3 regions of the Priestia sp. 3CA3 genome follow, and region 3 is predicted to be linked to each of the others. Evidence: riboswitches for the same ligand, from Rfam matches in the RefSeq annotation. Region 3 holds a riboswitch; each other region holds the start of a gene.
What was found. Region 3 has a riboswitch for cyclic di-AMP ahead of AC1VNJ_RS22780 (potassium channel family protein). Riboswitches for the same ligand answer to the same signal wherever they lie in the genome.
Positions count from the first base shown of each region.

Region 1: another riboswitch for cyclic di-AMP. It lies ahead of kdpF (K(+)-transporting ATPase subunit F); the one in region 3 lies ahead of AC1VNJ_RS22780 (potassium channel family protein).
Region 2: another riboswitch for cyclic di-AMP. It lies ahead of AC1VNJ_RS25390 (cation:dicarboxylate symporter family transporter); the one in region 3 lies ahead of AC1VNJ_RS22780 (potassium channel family protein).

Region 1 is NZ_JBXENJ010000002.1:294,617-300,338, forward strand. Features, by position in the region: gene kdpC (potassium-transporting ATPase subunit KdpC) at 1-352, opposite strand, end outside; gene kdpB (potassium-transporting ATPase subunit KdpB) at 366-2,441, opposite strand; gene kdpA (potassium-transporting ATPase subunit KdpA) at 2,463-4,124, opposite strand; gene kdpF (K(+)-transporting ATPase subunit F) at 4,149-4,235, opposite strand; cyclic di-AMP (ydaO/yuaA leader) riboswitch at 4,527-4,667, opposite strand; gene AC1VNJ_RS06345 (hypothetical protein) at 4,683-4,820, opposite strand; cyclic di-AMP (ydaO/yuaA leader) riboswitch at 4,893-5,035, opposite strand; gene AC1VNJ_RS06350 (undecaprenyldiphospho-muramoylpentapeptide beta-N-acetylglucosaminyltransferase) at 5,194-5,722, opposite strand, start outside.
Region 2 is NZ_JBXENJ010000019.1:17,795-23,516, reverse strand. Features, by position in the region: gene AC1VNJ_RS25405 (EcsC family protein) at 1-472, opposite strand, end outside; gene AC1VNJ_RS25400 (DedA family protein) at 497-1,102, opposite strand; gene ytvI (sporulation integral membrane protein YtvI) at 1,264-2,295, opposite strand; gene AC1VNJ_RS25390 (cation:dicarboxylate symporter family transporter) at 2,509-3,768, opposite strand; cyclic di-AMP (ydaO/yuaA leader) riboswitch at 3,875-4,014, opposite strand; gene AC1VNJ_RS25385 (undecaprenyl-diphosphate phosphatase) at 4,288-5,112, opposite strand; gene AC1VNJ_RS25380 (hypothetical protein) at 5,571-5,722, shown strand, end outside.
Region 3 is NZ_JBXENJ010000010.1:117,578-123,299, reverse strand. Features, by position in the region: gene AC1VNJ_RS22800 (S1C family serine protease) at 1-1,208, shown strand, start outside; gene AC1VNJ_RS22795 (peptidyl-prolyl cis-trans isomerase) at 1,205-2,107, shown strand; gene AC1VNJ_RS22790 (Lrp/AsnC family transcriptional regulator) at 2,396-2,851, opposite strand; gene AC1VNJ_RS22785 (carboxymuconolactone decarboxylase family protein) at 2,972-3,430, shown strand; cyclic di-AMP (ydaO/yuaA leader) riboswitch at 3,546-3,690, shown strand; gene AC1VNJ_RS22780 (potassium channel family protein) at 3,815-4,474, shown strand; gene AC1VNJ_RS22775 (TrkH family potassium uptake protein) at 4,478-5,722, shown strand, end outside.

The DNA of each region.
Region 1 (5,722 bases), on a different contig from region 3:
TTCCTTCTTTGGGCACTTCGTTTTCTTTTTTCCACGCCGCTACGGATTTCTCGATACGATTCGTAAGATCTTTATTTGAAGGTGCTAAATTCAACGACCCAGATCCTGCCCCGTTATAATCAATACTAGAGACTCTGCCGTGAAAAAATGCATTGCTTGTAAACTGCTGCCCAATCAGCTTAGAACCGATAACTTGATGATTGTTTGAATAGATTAGGCTGCCGTTTGCTTTACTTGGAACAGCTGTTTGAGCAATACCTGTCATCACAACAGGATAAATAAGACCACAAAGTATCATCATCATAATTGTTAAGCGAACAATAATGCTTCCCGTTCGTTCTGTTTGTATCATCGTTTCTTCTCCTCTACATCACAAATGAAAGTAATAAGTCAATCGCTTTAATCCCAATGAATGGAACTAATACCCCACCTAATCCGTAAATGAACAAATTTTTTCGCAGCAGGGCGTTAGAACTCATCGGCTTATAGGCAATTCCCTTCATGGCTAAGGGAATTAACAGCGGGATAATGACCGCATTAAAAATAAGCGCTGACAATACAGCAGATAGAGGTGAATTCAGCTTCATTACGTTAAGAGCCTCCATTTGCGGAATCGCCAAGGTAAACATCGCTGGAATAATCGCGAAATACTTAGCAATATCGTTTGCGATGCTGAATGTAGTTAAGGCACCCCTTGTCATTAATAGCTGTTTTCCAATTGAAACGACTTCAATAATTTTAGTAGGGTCAGAATCTAAATCCACCATATTTGCTGCTTCTTTAGCAGCTGAAGTTCCGCTGTTCATCGCTAGACCAACGTCAGCTTGAGCAAGTGCAGGGGCATCGTTTGTCCCGTCACCTGTCATCGCAACTAGCTTGCCTTGCTGCTGTTCGTATTTAATAACTTGAATCTTGTCTTCTGGCTTGCATTCCGCAATAAATTCATCTACTCCCGCTTCTTTTGCAATGGTTGCTGCGGTTAACGGATTATCTCCTGTACACATGACTGTTTTAATACCCATTTTACGAAGTTCATCAAAGCGTTCTTTCATTCCTGGTTTTACCGTGTCTTTTAAATAAATCAAACCGTAAATTTTATTATCCGCGGCGACGGCAAGCGGCGTGCCACCAGCTCCTGCAATTTCGTTTGCTTTTTGCTGTAAATCAGAGGGAACCTTTCCGCCATTTGACTCTACCCATGCCGTGACGGCGTCCACTGCCCCTTTTCGTACAGACACATTCTGTAAGTCAATGCCGCTCATTCGCGTTTCAGCTTTAAATTCAACAAACGTTCCTTCGGTTTTTCTAAGATCTTCTACTCCCATGCGATTTTGAATAAAATCAACAACTGAGCGCCCTTCTGGTGTTTCATCATAAAGCGAAGAAACAAATGCCCATTTATAAAGTTCACGTTCGTCTATGCCTTCTACAGTCGTTAACTGATGAGCCATTCGGTTTCCAAACGTAATGGTACCGGTTTTATCTAAAATAATTGTGTTGATGTCACCAGCTGCTTCTACTGCTTTTCCTGACATGGCAATCACGTTAAACTGCGTTACTCGGTCCATCCCAGCAATTCCAATGGCCGATAATAAGCCTCCAATTGTTGTCGGAATGAGACAGACGAGCAGTGAAATTAAAATAGCCGTGTCGAGCTGAAAGTGCAGGTAGTTTGTGAAAACAGGAAGCGTCACAACAACTAGTAAAAAAATAATCGTCAAACTTGTCAAAACCGTGTTTAGCGCAATTTCATTTGGCGTTTTTTGACGCTCTGCTCCTTCAACAAGCGAAATCATTTTATCTAAAAACGATTCACCTTGCTCACACGTAATTTTAATTGTAATTTCATCGCTGACAACTCTTGTACCTCCAGTTACAGAGTTAAAATCCCCGCCTGCTTCTTTCATAACAGGTGCCGATTCACCCGTAATAGCCGATTCATCAACAGACGCCAGTCCTTTAATGATTTCTCCATCTCCAGGAATCATTTCGCCTTGTGAAACGACGACGATGTCTCCTTTTTTTAGTTGCGATGCCGGAACTTGTATCATTTGCCCGTTTTGAAGCTGATTAGCTGTAATATCGCCTTTAGATTGCTTTAATGAGTTTGCCTGTGCTTTTCCTCGACCTTCTGCTAATGCTTCTGCAAAATTAGCAAAAACAATGGTGAAAAATAACACGAGAGATACGGCAACATTAAACCCTGTGCTTACTGTACTTTCTCCGAAAAGGTCCGGAACAACGGCTAAAAAAAGCGTAATTATAAACCCGATTTCTACTACGAACATGATAGGGTTTTTTATCATCGTTCTTGGGCTGAGCTTGATAAAAGCCTGCTTTACTGATTGAATAAAAATCGATGAAGCTTGTGTATCTACAGAACCTTGAATATGACTGTTGCGATCCAATTCAATATTATTTGCAAAATTCCGTTTATTCATTATGATCCTCCGCTTTCTTGATTACAGTGTTAAATACTCAGCAACCGGCCCAAGCACAAGCACTGGGAAAAACGTAAGTGCTCCTACAATAACGGTAGTTCCAATTAAAATGCCGCTAAATAAAGACGTATCCGTTTTAAATGTTCCAGGTGTTTCGGGAACAAGCTGTTTGGATGCTAGTGAGCTCGATACCGCCAGCATTGTAATTAGTCCGAAGTAGCGTCCAATATACATAACAATTCCCGTAGAAATGTTCCAAAACGGCGTTGCATCACCGAGTCCTTCAAAGCCGGATCCATTGTTTGCTGCTGACGACGTAAATTCATACAGTGCCTGACTTAACCCGTGAAAGCCTGGATTTGATATACCTTCCATTCCTAAATGAGTGGTAAGTGCTACAGCTGTTCCTCCTAAAATTAGCAGCGGTTGCAAAATAAGCGTCACGGCGATTAGCTTCATTTCTTTTCCTTCAATTTTTTTACCTACGTATTCTGGTGTTCTTCCAACCATTAAACCTGATAAAAATACGGCGATAATGACGTACATCATGACATTCATAAATCCTGCTCCGACACCGCCAAATACGGTATTTAACATCATATTTCCAAGCGTTAACAACCCGGTAAGAGGCGTAAGAGTATCGTGCATGGTGTTGACTGCACCTGTTTCACTTGCTGTCGTCACGATGGCGTAAAGCGTCGACATGCCGACACCAAAACGGACTTCTTTCCCTTCCATATAACCGTTCGCTTCATTTAAATGAAAAGCATCAAGTCTTGGATTGCCGCCCCACTCTGTTACGAACGCTGTACTTAAAATAACGATAAACAGCATACTCATCGCTACAAATAAGATGCGGCCTTGCTTACGCTGTCCGATCATTTTTCCGTATGTGAAAGGAAGTGCTGTTGGCAATAACAGCATAAGGACGATTTGTAATACATTGCTCAACGCGTTAGGATTTTCAAATGGATGAGCTGAATTGACACCAAAAAATCCCCCTCCGTTGTTTCCTAGCTCTTTAATTGAAAGAAAAGAAGCAACTGGTCCCCTTGCTATTTGCTGTGTTGCCCCTTCTATTGTATGGGCAGTAACCGTTCCGCTTAACGTTTGAGGGACACCTAAAAACATAAATAAAATGCCTGTTATAAAAGCGATAGGAAGTAAAATACGCGTAATTGACTTTACAAAATCAACAAAAAAGTTTCCCATTTCTTTCCCTGCCAGCCCACGAATAAAAGCGATTGCTACTGCAAGTGCCGTTGCTGGTGCAGCAAACATCATAAATACAATGGCGGCCATCTGCGAGAAATAGGACAAACCTGATTCGCCGCTGTAGTGCTGCAAGTTCGTATTTGTCATAAAACTAATGGCCGTGTTAAAAGCAAGTGCCGGATCCATTCCTTTGATGTGGCTTGGGTTAAACGGCAGTACCTCTTGAAACCGGAAGATAAGGTACACCACAAAAATCATAAACGTATTCGCCAAAACAAGAGCAAATGCATATTGCTTCCACGTCTGATTAAGCCCTTTAATTCCTGCTGCTTTAAACATCACCGTTTCTATCTTTCCTATCAAGCTAGTGTTTTTATCGTTTGAAAACACATTCGCTATATAAATACCTACGGGCTTTGCAATAAGCGCTACAAAAACAAGCAGCAGCGCAACTGATAGTAGAAAAATCCCCACTTTTTATTCCTCCGCTTATTAAAATTGTTCTGGATTTAACAGTACATATACTAAATAAATTAAAACGAGAACTGAAATACCTAACAAAATGAACGACACGTTCACTTCTCCTCTCTTTCATCTACTACATGAGACGACCAGCAAATAATTCCGTACATAGCAGCTGTTAATATGACAAGCGTTCCAAGCATGATCATATCCAAGTTGCTCCCTCCTAACTGTTTCCTAACAAAAATGATAGCTTCTAAGTTTAGTGACGGTTTCTTTTCATAAAGCATCACGTCCAAAAAAGCTAACCGTGAGACGTGCTGCTGATTTTTCCCACTAAAAAACCGCAGAAGAGAGTTCTCTTCCGCGGTTTAATGCACGACAAATAAGCCGTGATTCACACGAATTTTTTACTCCCAAAACGCTTACGGAGTTAGCTGTCGGATTCGGGTTATGGAAGTAACCCTACTCAGTTAAGAGATTCACCCCTAGTACATACGTACAAAATATTGGGTCCCCCGCTCATAATTGATTAAGCGTATCTTTGTTATTTAATTTTTAGACTTAATAATAGTTTTTACTGCTGCGTTTAAAACTTTGATTAGCTAACGTAGACAAATAGCGGTTTGCTAGATCAAAAGATTGCTGATCGCACATGGCCCGATATTCAATCATTTGAATCATTTGCTTAGATAAATGCATCCTGACGCTCCTTTCACCTATATTTTGAAAGGAGCGTACTATCCGCTGTTATAGAAAACGACCACGATTACACCATCCTCTCTCTTAACGCTTACGAAGTTAGCTGACGGGTTCGGGTCAAGAAAGTAACCCTACTCAATTAAGAGATTCACCCCTGATAATTGGGTCCTCCGCTCTTTCCTTCTCTTTCAGAAAAGACTCAGCGTTTCACAGTGGAACGTTTCATGAGAGTAATCTTACTCCTGTTAAAATTTACTGTCAACAACATTTTTTGAAATTTTAAAAGCTTTATTTTTCTATATTTATTCATTATTTTAAAATAATAATTTCAGAAGAAAAAAGCGTTCTTATCGAGGAGATAAGAACGCTTTTTTTAGCTCATTTTCTCAATTTCATTTACAAGAATTGAAATGGCATCCGTTTTTGTTGCTTCACGCATTGTACGCTTCATCGTACTTGCCTGCTGCTGAAGCTCATTTACTTCACGCAAAAACAGTTCTTTTGTTAACTGCTCTTCTTCTACAACCATACAGTAGCCTTTTTTCTTAAAGGATTGTGCATTTAAAATTTGATCTCCGCGACTCTGTGCTTTTGATAAAGGAATAATCATCATCGGTTTATGAAGAGCTAAAAACTCAAAAATGGCATTGGATCCGCCGCGTGTAATCACATAATCAGTTGCCGCTAGAACATCAGGAAGCTGTTCGTTTACGTATTCTAACTGACGGTATCCTGACTCTTTTTCAAGGCTTGTATCAATATTGCCTTTTCCGCAAAGGTGTACAATTTGGAATTTCTTTTGCAGTTCAGGCAAAGACTCTCGAACGATTTCATTAATACGGCGTGCTCCTAAACTTCCGCCCATAATCGTTAAAATGGGGCGCTTATCATAAAAGCGTAGC
Region 2 (5,722 bases), on a different contig from region 3:
TGGGATCGTAACCATAAGAAACAGCCACTTCTTGCAGTGTCTTAAGTGTAAGTCCCAATACAAAAGGAATATCAATCGCCAGTGTGAAAATTCCACCTACTCCGGTTGTAGCTCCTTGCAGCTGCGCATTCTTTTTTCGGACTTCAATAAAATACTCCGCCAACTCATCCATTTCCTGCAGAGATAAATGCTGAACATCCTCTATTGACAGCTGCTTATTTTCTTGTAATTGGGCTGATGCTTTCTCTAGCGTGGCAGACGTATTAGCTAAATACTGGCCTCCATTATCAACATACTTAGCAATTTCATCTAATAATTTTTCTATTTTTTGATGAATGAACTTTGGCGTTACTTTATCTAAAGCTGAAAAAGGCAAGCGAGCCAGCCGCTCCCAGAAAAAAAGTCCTTTTTGGTCTTTCTCCCACTTTTCAATTTTTCGCAATTCTATTCTCAATTGTTCATGCTCTGACATATCCTCACTCTTTTCCTCGATTTATCAGCTCTGTCCTACTTGTTTATTCCGCACATATTTAATGATAAAAAACAACGCAATTAAAACAACAATTCCGATTCCAATAGGCTGCATGTATTGAGAAACAATCGGACCCACCTCTTTCCACTTAGGCCCTAACTTATATCCTAAATATACGTAAATAGCCGTTACTGGAAGCATCGCAACAAATGTGTAAATAGAAAACAGCCATACATTCATTTTTGCCATCCCGCATGGAAAAGAGATAGCCGTACGCACTCCTGGAATAAACCGTCCAAAAAAAGCGACCCCGCTGCCGTACTTATTAAAAAAGCGATCGGCAGCGTCAATTTCTTTTTCTTTCACCAAAAAATATTTTCCATATTTTAAAACTAGCGGTCGTCCACCGTAACGTCCCAGTGCATAAAGAGTCAACGGTCCACACACACCGCCTACTGTACCTGCAAGGATAGCCAGATACAAGTTCATATCACCTTGGTACACCCAATACCCTACTAAAGGTAAAACAAGCTCTGCGGGGACAAACTCAAACGTTAATGCTAAAATTACGCCAAAATAAGAGAGCTGTTTTAGCGCTTCAATTAAAGAAAGTAAAACCGACTCTAACAAAAATTCTCCTCCTCATGTCATTAAATCTAAGACTGCAAAACTATAATTTAGCCGATTGATAGATAAAAACCAACGCGACATAGTTTTTTCCTTTCCCTCTTTACGTATGACGTACTACAAAAGTTTCAATAAAAAAAAAGCGCTAGTTTTATCCAGCGCTTTTATAGTTTAAAGTTAATTTGAATAATACCTACTTTACGAAGAGCATCGTATAAAATAACTAAAGCTGGTCCTAAAAACAACCCGACAAAACCTAAAAGTTTAAATCCAATGTACAAACTAACTAATGCAGCCAAAGGTGAAATACCCATATTTGTAGAAAATACTTTTGGTTCTACTACACGTCTTACTACCGTAATGACTCCAAATAGAATAAATAAGCCGATTGCTAATGAGTCATGTCCTTGCGTAAGAGCAAAAATCCCCCATGGAACGAGCACCGAGCCTGTCCCAAGGATTGGTAAGATATCGACAATTACAATTAATAAACTAAGCAGCGCGGTATACGGAACATCTAATAGCCAAAGCCCTACATAAGCCATTACAAACGTCATGACACTTAAAATAATTTGTGCCTTAATAAAACCAACCCCCGCTTGGATAAGCTGAGTGATGACAACTTGTAGCTTATATTTCGTTTCTTCTGTTAAAAATGACTTAATTTTATTTTTAATAGCAGGCAGCTCAAGGCTGATAAATACAAGCGCTACTAAATAAATAAGAAACTCTAGTAGAAACCCAGGAACAGTAGCAGCAAAGCTAATGATGATTTCCACGGTACTTTTTAATAGAGAATCTAATGAATTTACGGTTTTTTCAAGCGTGCGCTCGATAGAAGAAATCACTTCTGTAGGAAGAGCGTTTGAATAGTATTTCCACTTGATAATAGTTGGATAAATCGCGGTTTCATAGATTTCTTTTACAAATGAAGGCGCTATCTTTGAAAGAGCAACCACTTGCGTAACGATTGTCCGAACAATAAAAAATCCAATAAGTATGAGCGAAACAACATATAAAATGAAGGTCATAAGCACTGCGTAGACTCTCTTCATTTTAAAAGATTGATGCAATTTTTGAACAATACCCTCAAGCGCTAATGCTGTTAATAAAGCAAACACAATCGGTAAACTGTAAGGGATTAACAAACATACGATTACTATCGAGGCGATGACCCATATTCGCTTTTTCCACATACTCTACTATCCCCCAACTAGCTAAGCTATCTCTATATTTATTGATAAAGAAAGGAACCAGTGACTGCTTTTATGTAAGAATAAAATTTGGATATATTTATACCTGATGTTACATATTATAGGGTCAATTTCCATAATAATAAAGGAATTATTATGAAAAAAGCTACTTATTCTAATTTTTTGAATAGAATAAGTAGCTTTTTAATTTATAAATTAGCCGGCTCTCATGACCTCTGTACCTTTTTTAGGGTCAAATTTGCCTTCAGATTTAGACATCACAATTGCTGCTAGTGTGTTTCCTACTAAGTTAACAACCGTACGTGCCATATCCATGATTCTGTCTACTCCCGCAATGAAGGCTAATCCTTCTGCCGGAACGCCGATTGTTCCAAGAGTAGCCAGTAATACAACAAATGATGTTCCTGGCACCGCAGCCATTCCTTTAGATGTAACCATCAATACCAGAATGAGCGTCAGCTGTTGAACGATCGTTAAATCAATACCATACACCTGCGCTAAGAATAACGCTGCAATCGCTTGATAGAGAACAGAACCATCTAGGTTAAATGTATAACCAATTGGTACAACGAACGATACGATAGCTTTTGGACAGCCCATCTTTTCAAGTTTTTCCATAATTCGCGGAAGAACTGTCTCAGAACTAGATGTACTGTATGCTAACAACAGTTCATCTTTCATATAGCGGAATAAGTGGAAAATGTTAATTCCTGCCCATTTCGCAATTCCTCCTAATACAACAAGTAGGAAGAAAATTAACGCTAAGTAAACTAAGATAACAAGCTTTCCTAATGAAAGAAGTGACTCTAAACCGAATTTCGAAACTGTTACACCAATTAAAGCAAATACTCCAATCGGAGCCACTTTCATTACTAGGTTTACCACGTGAAACATTGCGTGAGAAACGCCGTCAAAGAATTGAACAACAGGCTTTCCTCTTTCTCCAATTGCCGCTACTCCAAGTGCGAACAATACTGTAAAAAAGATAATTGCTAGCATGTCCCCTTCAACAATTGACTGGAAAAAGTTTGTCGGAACAATGTGTAAGAACGTTTCAGCCACTGACTTTCCTTCTTGCTGTTCGGATGTTTCAACGTATTGTGAAATATCACTCTTCTGTGCTGAATGAATGTCTACACCTTGTCCAGGGTGAAAAATATTAGCAATCAATACACCGATTACAATTGCGAAAGTTGTAATAATTTCAAAATAGAGAATGGTTTTAACGCCCAGCTTTCCGACCTGTTTACCGCTACCTGCTCCTGCAACTCCAACGACTAAACTTGAGATAACAATTGGAATAACAATCATCTTAATCAATCTTAAGAACAAGTCTCCCAGCGGCTGCAGGTATGTTACTACACGCGGATCGTTAAACCAAATTACTCCTACAAGAACACCGAGGATTAAACCGGTAAAAATCTGCGTAGCCAAACCAAAACGAATTTTTTTCATAGATGTACCTCCCCAAAGATGTATGACATTTGTATATACTTTTCTGAAAAAACAAAAAAAGACTATTCTTAAGAAAGAACAGCCTTTTACTTACGCTATTTTGGGCTCTTTCTCTCAATAAAGCAAACGAGGTTAACTGTCGGATTCGGAATTGAGAGTTTCCTACCTTTTGTAAGGATTCACCCCAAGGCAGCTTTACTGCCGATAATGATTCCCCCGCTCTATACGATTAAGCTTATTATTCAATTTTTATAAAATTAAAACGATCTATACGTTGTCATACGTTTTTTACAGTCAATAAAACTAAACAGAAGTCTTACTTTTACTTAACTTTATACTGCACAAATATTAATTTACTATTTTTCGACACGTTTTGTCAATACCCATGTTTATAAAACGCTTTCAAAAGACAATAATATATATTTATGCAAAAAAGCTATTGCAATGTTGCAATAGCTTTTTCTTGCTTTTTAAGTCTTTATCAGAAGTTTAAATGGCTATAAAATACGCTGATTTATTTTATAAAAATACAAAATATAGAATAGCCGCTAAGATAATTCGATAAATGGCAAACGGAACTAATTTAATGCGGTTGATTAATTTTAAGAAAAAGCGAATCGATATAAGCGCAAAAATAAAGGCGCTGATAAAACCAGCAATAAAAAACGGTAGTGCATCTGATGTGAAATACTGCCAGTTTTTAACCAATGAAAGTCCACTTGCTCCTGCCATAATTGGCACTGCCATAATAAATGTAAAATCTGCGGCTGCCTTATGGCTCATTCCAAGAAGAACCCCTCCTGAAATCGTTGAGCCTGAACGAGAAAAACCTGGCCAAAGAGCAATACATTGAAACAGTCCTATACCTAGTGCTTGTCCATAAGACATTTGGTCCACCGTCTCTACACGCGGACGTTTAGGTCCAAACAAATCTGCTAGAATCATTAATACAGCTCCGACCACTAAGCCAATTAGCACCGTATTTAAAGAAAACAAATGTTCATCAATGTAATCATCAAACAAAAGTCCTAACACTCCTGCGGGTAACAAACCAACAATTACCTGCATTAAATTTAAGCGATTTGTCGGTCCAATTGCAGCAGCTGGTTTTTTTCCCAATCCTAATAAATTAATAAAACGATCTTTAAAAATAACAACTACTGCTAAGATCGACCCTAGCTGAATAACAATCTTAAATGTATTAGCTACTGGAGATGAAAATAATTCTTTTGAATTTAACCACAGGTCATCCACAATAATCATATGCCCAGTTGACGAAACGGGAGCAAACTCTGTTAAACCTTCTACAATCCCTAAAATGATTGCTACAATAATTTCCCACATAAAGCTATGTACCTTGCCTTTCTTTCAAATTAATAAGCTTATCGCTTCGTTTTACATGCTCAACTATTTTCCTATTTTGACACTTGCTTTTTTATCATAATTGTTAAAACTATGAAATACAATGTGTATTTGCAAAAAGATAAGAATCTTTAATAATTTGTAATAAAAAGCTTACATGCTACAACCAAAAAACACGATATCAGCTTTTATTTATTTTAAAAAGCAGTCACTATGTTCAGTATAAATTCTGGTCCCTTAGCTAAAAATGAATCATCTAGACTATTTTTCTTTAGTGTGAAAAAATGACTAAATCATTATGTTTTTTCCATCCCCCTTTACTGTCATCTATCATTTTAATCCAATAGGGCTGACTTATACGACATATCCCCCAAGTAATTTGAAACTTTTTTCTCTCTTTTCTCGTATATAGTAGTATCTTTTTTAGGAGGCTTTTTACTATGAATGGAAATGTACGTACAATGAAATGGGTCACTGCTGGGTATGAAGCCTTGCTGGGAATTCCTTTAATTGGCGCGGGGATTGTTATGGGCTTTAGCTATACTCCTCTTTTTATTGGATTTATTCTTCATGCTATCACACTCATTTTAGC
Region 3 (5,722 bases):
ATGATCAGTATCAGCCTGCGTCATCATCACAGCCTCCAAAAAGACGCTTATTTCCAGTGATCGCATCTTCCATCGCGGGAGCAGTGCTAGGGGGAGGAATTGTGCTATACGGCGCTCCGCAGCTAGGGTTAATGGATTCAGCGGATACGCAAACAGCGAATCAAACAACGCAGACTCAAACGGCAACAACAACGAGCACAACGCCTCGAACAGTAAGCACAACCGTGAATCAGTCAGATCTTGTTTCAGTTGTAAATAAAGTATCAGCTGCTGTTGTAGGCGTGAACAATATTCAACAGCAAACAAATCCATTTTCTGGAGATACCCAAACGCAAGAAGCAGGAACGGGTTCCGGTGTTATTTTCAAAAAAGAAAATGGAAAAGCCTACGTTGTGACTAATAACCACGTTATTGACGGCGCAAGCGAAGTAGAAGTGTCACTTTCAAACGGACAAAAAGAAAAAGCTAAAATTGTCGGAGCTGACGCGCTAACGGATTTAGCGGTGCTTGAAATGTCCGACAAAAATGTTGAACAAGTGGCGAAGTTCGGAAAATCATCAGATTTAGTGGCGGGTGAAACGGTTCTTGCAATCGGAAACCCTCTTGGTGAACAATTTTCTCGTACGGTCACACAAGGTATCGTGAGCGCAGCAAAACGCTCTGTCCCTATTTCAGAGAATTGGAACGTAGATGCAATTCAAACGGATGCGGCGATTAATCCAGGAAACAGCGGCGGTGCCTTGATCAATTCTTCCGGTGAAGTAGTTGGTATCAACAGTATGAAAATTTCAGAAGACAATGTAGAAGGAATCGGCTTTGCTCTTCCAAGTGATGAAGTGCAGCCAACAATTGAACAGCTGATGAAAAACGGAAAAATAACGCGTCCATATATGGGGGTAGGTCTTCAAGATGTAGGTCAGCTTTCAGCTGCAACAAAACAAGATCAGCTAGGCCTAACAAGCGATACGTCTGAAGGAGTTGTCGTAACGACGGTTGAACCATTCTCTTCTGCTTCTGATGCTGGTTTACAATCAAAAGACGTGATTGTTGCCATCGATGGAAATGAAGTCAAAACATCCAGTGATTTACGTCAATATCTATACACAAAACGCAAAGTAGGAGACACGGTAAAATTAGACGTGTACCGAAATGGAAAAAAACAAACTATTTCTCTGAAGCTTTCAGAGCAGCAGGATAACAATGGATGAGTTCAGCACCGTTAAAGCTGCTGCTAGCAGTATTAACAGCGTTCGGATTTTTAACAGGCTGCGGAGGGAAGCATTCAAACACGATGTTTCCTTCTGTAGAAATTAGTCAGCTATCTTCTGCTAAAGAAGTGGCAGCGTATGAAGGAGGAAAGGTGACAGGAGCTGAATTCAATCGTTTTTTAGCAGTTGAAGGGTTCTTAAATCCCGATGCTCCGCTAAATGATACAAGCTACCGCAAAGAGTTGTTGCGGCAGCTTGTCATGCAAAAAATCTTAATTTCGCATCTAAAGACAAGTGACAGGGTACAGAAAAAAGTCGAGGATATGTGGAAACAAATCAAACGTTCATATGACGAAGATACAAGAAAACAAGGCTATGAAGTCTTGCACATTCGTTCTAGCGATGTAACTAAACAGCTAATAAATCAGTTTAAATTAGAAGAATATTTCCGTAAACAAATTACGTCTGATGAACTAGACGCTTACTATACACGTATTGAGAATGATGTAACGCGCGTATCTTTTTCGCAGCTAACTTTTACAACTTTACATGATGCTGAGACCGTTGCGGCTGAGCTGCAAAAAGGAACATCGCTTCAAGACGTTCAAAAAAAATATGCTGATGTCCAGACCATCAGCAAAATAGAGAATGATGATAATCTAAAGCTTTCGAATCTATCTCCCTCTTTTATAGATGTTTTAAAAAAACAGCACATCGGAGAGTGTAGTAAGCCCATTAAAATGGGTAAAGTCTATTATATTCTTATTTTAAAACAAAAAGATAAAAAAACGGAATCAGAAGTCAAAGAAGAAATGATGAAAGAACTTGTTTTGAATCATATCAACCGGTATATCCAGGATCAACTGCCAAGGTTTCACGTGACTTTCAACCTTAGGTAGTTCCCTTTTATATAGATTGATTGTTTTCAAAAAACAAGCAGGTAAAAGAGCTTTCTATTAATAGAGAGCTCTTTTACATTTTTAAGTAGACAGAAATGTCGGTACCTGATAGAATGAAGTTGTAAAACTTTCATTATTCGGAAAATTTATACCCTCCAGCTTTGGAGGGTTATTTTTTATGCTTTTGGACGAATAAAAGAGGCTAGGACAGAAGTAGTTTAGTGGAAAGAAGATCCGAACGATGAATCGTTCGGATCTTTTCGTTAGTACGGTGAACGTATGTTTCAATCACTTTTCATCTTTTAAATGACTCAATAATGCAGAAGACATCTCCACGTGAGAAAGGGCGATGTGTGAAATCGTTTTGGCATAAGGTGTAATTTCGTTAATAAATTGCTCGAGTACGTGCAGGTGAGGAAGCTGAAGCTTTGTAATGAAGCAAGCCTGTCCGGCAATGCGTTCACAGAATAAAGCATAGGGATACTGAGAAATAAATCGTTTAAAACGCTCGTGCTCTCCGTTTTTCATGGTTACTTCAATAAAACACGAGACGGGCAACTGCAGCTTTTCATAATCAATATCGATTGTATATCCTTTTATAATACCAAAGCTCTCTAGCTGTCTTACTCGCTCTGCCACTGAAGGAGGAGACAGGTTAATTTGTTTTCCTAGCTCTCTTAAGGAAAGACGGCTGTTTTGCTGCAGTGCCTGCAAAATCGATAAATCAATTTCATCAATTTTCAATTGAAAACCTTCTTTCATATTAATGTTTCATTTGATTAGTAACAGCAGATAATATGTTTTATTTGTTATCTGAAATCTCCATTTTTCTTACTATAATAATTAAAAAGGAGTGAGTAAAAAATGGCAAGAGTTTTGTTAACAAACGAAGAGGGAACAAATTTTGAAAAAGCACTGAATTTAATTCCAGATGTAAAAAGGTTGTATGATGAGCTATACGACAAGCTTTGGAACAGTGATATAGTAAAAAGAGAGACTAAGGAAAAAATCAGGCTTTATCTAGCAGGTGTTAACGGCTGTGAGACGTGTATGAGCATGTCATATGTAGGCGATAAGACGCTTAATCAAAAAGTGTTAAGAGAAAAAGAGCTGGAAGAAAAAGATCGACTGCTGTTTCGATTTATAGATGTATACCGAGTGCGTCCAAGGGATTTGACGGATGCTGATATGGATCAATTAAAGAAATTTTACAGTGATACGCAGCTATTAGAGCTTTTGGCCGTTATTAATTTGTTTGATCAATTTCACAAACTGATTGTCAGTTTAGATTTATATGATTTTTGCAGTTTGCAGCGCAAGTGATGTCTTCCCTAAAAATATCTTGACAGACAAAATCCACAGGAGTAAGATAGCTTTCGTGAAGTGAAACGTATCATGAATCGAATCGATTATTCTAAAAAATAGATCATAGACATTTGAATAAAAATCGCTTAATCCATTACGGAGCGGAGGACCCATTATTTACGCACATATTGTGCTCCGGGGTGAATCCTTAAAAAGGTAGGGTTACTCTTAAAACCCGAACCCGACAGCTAACTTCGCAAGCGTTTTGAGGGGGAAGAGTGTGAAAAAACACAGGAGCCTTCCTGTGTTTTTTTGCGCTTTTTTTAAGAAAAACATGTAATTTTTTAGAAAAAGTATAAGCTAAGAGAACACACAGCAGTTGAAGAAAGGAATAAATACATTATGAAAAAACAGTTTGCTGTATTGGGATTAGGTCGTTTTGGAGGCAGTTTGGTTGAAGAGTTTGCTAATTTGGATGTGGATGTGCTCGCTATTGACCGCAATCAGGAGGTAGTAAAGAAATATAGCAACTCAGCTACATATGTCGTGCAAGCGAACGCAATTGATGAAGCTAGCTTAAAAGGGCTAGGCATTCGTAACGTTGATCATGCTCTTATTTCGTTTGGAGACGATATTGAAGCAAGCGTGCTTGCAACGATGCTTTTAAAAGATATGGGCGTTAAGCAAGTATGGGTAAAAGCGGTGAATATGTATCATCAAAAAGTGCTGGAGAAAATAGGAGCGGACAAAGTCATTCATCCTGAGCGCGATATTGCGAAGCGGATTGCTCATCACGTGGTGTCAGAAAAGATCATTGATTACATTGAACTGTCAAAGGATTATAGTATTGTCGAAATTGTCGCTTCTAAAAAGCTTCATAATAAAACGCTGTTTGATTTGAACATTCGTGCCAAGTACGGCTGCAATATTATCGGCTTTCAGCGAAAAGACGGGGAAATGGTGATTTCGCCTACCGCGCATGAAATAATTGAACAAGGAGATATGCTGATTGTTATCGGACATAATCGCGATTTGAACCGTTTTGAAGAAGAAGGAGTTTAACTCATGAAAAAACAAATCATTAAACTAACTCCTCCGCAGCTGCTTGTTTCCATTTTTGGCGGAGGAATTATTATTGGTGCTCTTCTATTGATGATGCCTTTTTCTACTACTGAGCCAATCCGGTGGGTAGACGCCCTTTTTACATCTACTTCCGCTATGACAGTGACCGGCTTAGCCGTCGTAGATACAGGTACGCGTTTTACCGTCATCGGTCAAACGATTATTATGCTGTTAATTCAAATAGGCGGTCTCGGCATTATGTCATTTGCCGTGCTGATTTTTATGATGCTAGGTAAAAAAATTGGATTTAAAGAGCGTATGCTCGTTCAGCAGGCATTAAATCAGACGAGCGTCGGTGGAGTTGTGCTGCTAGTTAAAAGGTTGTTCATCTTTTCATTTTTAATTGAGTTTGTTGCACTGCTCTTTTTAGCGATACGCTGGGTTCCGGAATTCGGATGGTCTAAGGGGCTGTTCTTTAGCTTGTTTCATTCGATTTCGGCTTTTAATAACGCAGGGTTCGGACTGCTGTCTGATAACTTAGTTCAGTATGTAGGAGATCCTATTATTAACATCACGATTTCTTTTCTCTTTATTATTGGTGGGTTAGGGTTTACCGTCCTTGCTGATATGTGGGTGAAAAAATCGTATAAAAAACTAACGCTGCATTCAAAAATTATGATTATCAGCACGTTCGCCATTAACGTGATTGCCATGCTTTTTATTTTTTTCTTAGAGTACGGCAATTCGCATACGCTCGGAAATTTATCATTAGGAGACAAAGTATGGGCTTCTTATTTTCAAGCGGTAACAACAAGAACCGCTGGCTTTAATACAATTGATTTAGCTCATTTGCATGACGCAACGGTGTTTTTAATGGTTTTATTGATGTTCATTGGTGCAGGGAGTGCGTCAACAGGAGGGGGTATCAAACTCACGACGTTTGTGGTGATTGTCTTTTCTGTATGGGCATTTTTACGAAGCAGGGAAGATATTGTGCTGCTAAAGAGACGACTTCTTCCTCTTCATGTGTTTAAGGCACTAGCCATTACGATGATTTCAATTATGTTTGTGTTTGGGGCCATCTTCCTGTTAAATATTTCGGAAAACCTGCCGTTTGTAAAAATTATGTTTGAAGTTGTTTCTGCGTTTGGAACAGTAGGTTTATCGATGGGAGCGACTCCTGAACTTTCGTACTTTGGACGCGTGATTATTATCTTTATCATGTTTTTAGGAAAAGTGGGGCCATTA